Lactiplantibacillus plantarum: one gene and its partner. The protein of the gene in region 1 binds, or shares a complex with, the protein of each later gene. Links are inferred from orthologs where the notes say so. Each region holds a gene or a part of one and is shown on either strand. Other genes may lie near its edges.

Region 1 (2,755 bases):
TAACTACAGGACGTAAAATTACATCGCGTGCTTCCATTATGCGAGCGCCTCCTCTAATTGATCGAGGGCTTTTTGGGTAACGACTAATTTGTCACTATTAGCGACATCTAAGACGTTAACACCTTTGGCTTTAAGGATCTTAACATTTGGTAAGTTACGACCTGCCAAAGCAGCCTTTTCATTGTCCTCTTCAACCAAAACAAGAGTCTTGGTATCGACGTTGAGGTTGTTTAATACATTTACAAAATCCTTAGTCTTTGGTGCGTCGAAAGCTAAGCTATCAACTGCAACTAAGCTGTTGTCTAAGACCTTTTGTGAAAGGACAGACTTCAAAGCTAAGCGCATAACCTTCTTAGGTAATTTGTAACTGTATGAACGAGGGGTTGGTCCGAAGACAATCCCACCTTTACGCCATTGTGGTGAACGGATAGAACCTTGACGCGCACGACCAGTACCCTTTTGACGCCATGGTTTACGACCACCACCGCGACGAGCACTACGGTTCTTAACTGCGTGAGTTCCTTGACGCATTGATGCACGTTGCATCAAGATGGCATCAAAAACCACGTTTTCGTTTGGTTCAACACCAAACACAGCGTCGTTCAAAGTAACGTCACCATTTTGCGTACCGTCTTGTTTAAATAATGCTACGCTAGTCATGTATTATGTCCTCCTTCCTTATTTACTCTTAACAGATGTTTTAACTGTTACAAATGACTTGTTGGCGCCAGGGACATTCCCTTTAATTAATAAAACGTTGTTTTCAACGTCGGCACGAACGATTTGTAAGTTTTGCATCGTACGTTGGTGATTACCCATCCGGCCTGGTAATTTCTTACCTTTGAATACCCGGTTGATGATGGCACCCATTGAACCAGGACGACGATGGTAACGAGAACCGTGAGCCATTGGTCCACGACTTTGGCCGTCCTTATGGATATTACCTTGGTAACCATGACCTTTAGTGATACCCGTAACGTCAACGGCGTCGCCAGCTGCGAAAATATCCGCTTTGACTTCGTCACCTACTGTGTAATCTCCAAGCTCAACATTACGAATTTCACGAATGAAGCGCTTAGGAGTCGTTTTTGCTTTTGCTGCATGACCTTGAGCAGGTTTGTTCGTCAAGACTTCGCGTTTGTCGTCAACACCTAATTGGATTGCTTCGTAACCGTCATTTTCAACGGTCTTAACTTGCAACACAACGTTAGGTTGAACTTCAACAACTGTAACGGGAACTAATTCGCCGCTTTCAGTGAAGACTTGCGTCATTCCTACCTTTTTCCCTAAGATTCCTTTAGTGGTCATGAGTACACCTCCAATTAATTGATTTTAGTTTAGTAAATTAAAGCTTGATTTCAATATCTACACCGCTAGGCAAGTCTAACTTCATTAATGAGTCGACCGTCTTAGGCGTTGGGTTAACGATATCGATTAACCGCTTGTGAGTCCGCATTTCGAATTGTTCACGTGAGTCCTTAAACTTATGTGGTGAACGTAGAACGGTATAAATAGTCCGTTCAGTAGGCAATGGAATAGGACCTGAAATAGTAGCACCAGTTCTCTTTGCCGTTTCGACAATCTTGTCAGCTGACTGATCAAGAATGCGGTGTTCGTATGCCTTTAAGCGAATACGAATTTTTTGCTTTGCCATTGTTGTGACCTCCTTCGTCTATTTTGAAAATAAGACTAGCTCCGTGAAAATTACCGCCACGTCCCATGACAATGTGGCCGGGCGTGTCGCAACCTTTCACATCAAAGCTAACTACGACTACTTGATGATGGGGATATAGTTATCCCCTTCTAAATACCAAGCACAATCTATAATAAATGAAAAGCTCTGTAATAGCAAGTGTTTTCGCACTTTTTTTATAACCATCGTTGTAAACCGTGTTACCTTTTTGAACCAGCTCAATTAATGTAACACAAATTCCATCCAATTAATAGCGTTTGCGCCTAATTTCTTTTTGGTGAGCGCTTTACATTTCTCACTGCCGACCGGCCACGATCATGTGGACACCTACTAGATTGCATTAACACTTTCTCAGGAACAAGACCCGCGTTCAGCGTCATACATTTTTGTCTGGAGTCATTTAATCGGACTTCAACACGCTTAATTCAATCGCTCCTACATCTGACGGCGCCGTCACACTGACCCACGTTCTTGTTCATCTACCTTCTATTATATTGTCATCTGCTTACCACCGACCGTCAGCACCTTGGCCGTGGTCACCGACAACCGTCAACTCATGTGGTTATCTCCGGTACAAAAAATGTGATGTTGTCCGCGTTCTCCTTATTATGCTATGAGTCTCGCACCCTTTAATATTATGGCTGCCAGTTTTATGGTCGCAGCGGCTAGTAACTTAACTAGTGCGACCCTTGTTGCGCGATTGTACCCTTGCGCGATGACACAGGCCTGAGCAGCACTGTGCTCGTCACAGCCGTACCCAATGCCAGTGACGGCCAAACTATCCCAAGCCGCTTCAATTGATGTGCCACGTTGTCTTACGACGAGCAGTAATCACATTTAGTTCGACCAGAAATTTATGTAAAAAAAGAACGTCCAGCCGAAGCTGAACGTCCTTCTTATTATCAATCAAGCTTATTTGGCAGGAGTGCCGCCATTCTTCTTGATGATATCTTCTTGAACTGACTTTGGTACCTTTTCGTAATGATCAAAGGTCATTGTGAAAGTCCCACGACCTTGAGTAGCTGAACGTAATGTGGTTGCATAACCAAACATTTCAGCCAA
Region 2 (2,935 bases), 870 kb from region 1 along the record:
TTTACTGATTTTATAGTTAAGACAGTTGCCACAGCGGCTCGGTCTTGTTATAGTTATAAAGATATATTTGAGGAGGATTTTTAAAAATGATTTCAACTGCAGATTTTAAAAATGGTTTGACGATTGAAGTAGACAACGCAATTTGGCGCATCGTGGAATTCCAGCACGTTAAGCCTGGTAAGGGTGGCGCGTTTGTTCGTTCAAAGCTTAAGAACTTACGGACAGGAGCCGTTCAAGACAAGACTTTCCGTGCCGGTGCGCGGATGGAACAAGCGCCAATTGAAAAGAGTACGATGCAATACCTTTATGCCGATGGTGACAGCTATGTCTTCATGAATACGGAAACTTATGAACAAATTGAAATTCCTGGCGACCACATTCAAGACGAATTGAAGTTCTTGAAGGAAAACATGGAAGTTCAAGTAACGCTTTATAAGGGTGAAGTGTTGGGAATCGATTTGCCAAACACGGTTACTTTGGAAGTTGCTGAAACTGAACCAGGGATTAAGGGTGATACTGCTTCCGGTGGCTCCAAGCCAGCTACGTTGGAAACTGGTGCAATTATTCAGGTACCATTCTTCGTTAAGGCCGGTGACAAGCTGATTGTTAACACCGTTGACTCCACTTACGTTTCACGGGCTTAATTTTTAGAAAAACTAATACCGGCAAACATGGAATTGGAGGAATGTCAAAATGGCTGACAGTAGCAATATTACGTTACAAAGCAAAGAACCCAGCTTAGGACAAATTCAAATTGCACCAGAAGTGCTTGAAATAATCGTTGGTATCGCGGTAAGTCAAATTGATGGCGTTAACCGGATGCAAGGGACGATTTCTTCCAGTGTAAATGAGTTGTTCGGTCGCAAGAAGAATCTTGGTAAGGGTGTCAAGTTAACAATCGTCGATGATCAGATTAGTGTTGATGTGTTCGCATACTTGGACTATGGTGTTTCGGTACCAAAAGTCGCTTTAGCGATTCAAGATAAGGTCAAGCAACAAATCTTATTTATGACCGACCTCGCCTTAAGTGAAGTCAATGTCCACATCACTGGTATCGTGACTGAGAAGACTGAAAGTGCCATTGATCCAAACAACTTGTTTGGTGATGAAGATACCCAGACCGATGAAAATGAAGATGGTGAAGAATCGTGAGTTTAACGCGTCATGAAATCCGGGAAAAAGCATTTCAAGCTTTATTCGCGTTGAATGCTAACCCAGACGCTGATGAAAATCAGTTGTTCCAACAGTTACTCAACCCTGAAGAAGCGGATGCAGTTGAAATTCCCGCATATTTAAGTACGTTAGTAACTGGTGTTCGTGAACATCAAGCTGAATTAGACGCTCAAATTCAGCCTTATTTAAGTCAGAAGTGGTCGTTGAACCGACTGGCTAAGACCGATTTGATTATCTTACGCATCGCGTTCTTTGAATTGCAATTTGTTGACGACGTTCCAGCTAAGGTCGCGGTTAATGAAGCAATTGAATTGACAAAGGCGTTCAGTGATGACCGCTCTCGGAAATTCGTTAGCGGGGTGCTTGGTAAAGTGGTTAAAAACCAAGCCAATTAGTCTAAAACCGAACAATCTTATGTTCTACCGTAAAAGTCTGGCGATTTGCCAGACTTTTTTTAATAACTTATTAGTAAACCGGTCATAAATCATTGTGGTGATATGCTAAAATAAGACCAGACAGAGAAAGAGGAGTGTGGCACTTGTGACGAAGATTATTGATGGTAAGGCAGTAGCTAAGAAAGTTAACGCGCAGACGGCAACGGCAGTAGCGGAATTGGCTGCTCAGGGAATTCAACCAGGGATTGCTGTAATTATTGTTGGGGACGATGCAGCCAGTCAAATCTATGTTCGAAATAAGAATCGTAAAGCCACTAAGTTGGGGATGCACTCCGTGGTGCGGCAGTTGCCAGCGACTACTAGTCAGGACGAACTGTTAGCCATTATTGCGGCATACAATGCGGATGACAGCATTCATGGCATCTTGGTGCAGTCGCCACTACCAGCCCAAATTAATGAACCATTGATCACGATGGCCATTGATCCTAAAAAGGACGTCGATGGTTTTCACCCGACGAACGTTGGTAAGTTGATCACCAATTTTCCAGGTAATTATCCTGTAGCAAATACGCCTCGCGGTATTATGACGATGTTGGCTGACTATGGGGTTGATCCGGCTGGTAAAACGGCGGTTGTTATTGGTCGGAGTACCATTGTTGGTAAGCCGATGGCCGCTTTGTTAACAAATGCTAACGCAACTGTAACGATTGCACATAGTAAAACAGCTGACCTAAAGGCGGTCGCCCGGACGGCGGATATCTTGGTGGTTGCAACGGGGATTGCACACCTGATCACTGGTGCTGATATCAAACCAGGCGCGACGGTCATTGATGTTGGCATGGATCGTGATGAAAATGGTAAACTAGTGGGTGACGTCGATTTTGATTCTGCTCAAGGCATCGCAGGGTTGATTACGCCCGTTCCTGGTGGTGTGGGCCCAATGACGATTGCCACCTTGATGCAGACAACGGTGGAACTTGCAAAGTGGAGTGATGTAAGTGAGTGAAAGTCAACAATATTTGACAGTGACAGCTTTAACTCAGTATTTAAAACGTAAATTCGAGGTTGATCCATATTTAGGTAAAGTGTACCTAACGGGGGAAGTTTCTAATTATCGTCCCCGGCCTAATACGCATCAATATTTCAGTTTGAAAGATGACCATGCCAAGATTTCAGCCATTATGTTCAAGTCGGCGTTTGCCAAGGTCAAATTTCAGCCTGAAGAAGGTATGAAGGTTCTGGTCGTGGGCCGGATTGGTCTGTATGAGCCCAGTGGTAGTTACCAGATTTATGTGGAACGCATGGAACCAGACGGCGTGGGTGCGTTGTATCAAGCCTACGAACAACTTAAAAAGAAATTAGCGGCT

The links. Proteins that work in one complex are often made in the same cells at the same time.
Region 2: the proteins of rpsJ (region 1) and nusB are in contact, whole or in part, in a solved structure (PDB 3D3B), measured with the Escherichia coli proteins. The link is inferred for Lactiplantibacillus plantarum from one-to-one orthologs.

The regions. Positions count from the first base shown.
Region 1 is NZ_CP039121.1:2,365,210-2,367,964, forward strand. Bases 1-2,678 are described here. They hold rpsJ (30S ribosomal protein S10), read right to left. Parts: upstream 1,655-2,678; coding sequence 1,346-1,654; downstream 1-1,345. Other genes in these bases: rplW (50S ribosomal protein L23), read right to left, coding at 1-37; rplD (50S ribosomal protein L4), read right to left, coding at 37-660; rplC (50S ribosomal protein L3), read right to left, coding at 679-1,308; fusA (elongation factor G), read right to left, coding at 2,606-2,678. Outside these bases: more of fusA, read right to left, coding at 2,679-2,755. UniProt on the Escherichia coli protein: Involved in the binding of tRNA to the ribosomes. Part of the processive rRNA transcription and antitermination complex (rrnTAC). The complex forms an RNA-chaperone ring around the RNA exit tunnel of RNA polymerase (RNAP).
Region 2 is NZ_CP039121.1:1,493,903-1,496,837, forward strand. What follows is about bases 1-2,858. They hold nusB (transcription antitermination factor NusB), read left to right. Parts: upstream 1-1,148; coding sequence 1,149-1,568; downstream 1,569-2,858. Other genes in these bases: E5260_RS06860 (M24 family metallopeptidase), read left to right, coding at 1-16; efp (elongation factor P), read left to right, coding at 87-644; E5260_RS06870 (Asp23/Gls24 family envelope stress response protein), read left to right, coding at 694-1,152; E5260_RS06880 (bifunctional 5,10-methylenetetrahydrofolate dehydrogenase/5,10-methenyltetrahydrofolate cyclohydrolase), read left to right, coding at 1,714-2,574; xseA (exodeoxyribonuclease VII large subunit), read left to right, coding at 2,567-2,858. Outside these bases: more of xseA, read left to right, coding at 2,859-2,935. UniProt on the Escherichia coli protein: Part of the processive rRNA transcription and antitermination complex (rrnTAC). The complex forms an RNA-chaperone ring around the RNA exit tunnel of RNA polymerase (RNAP).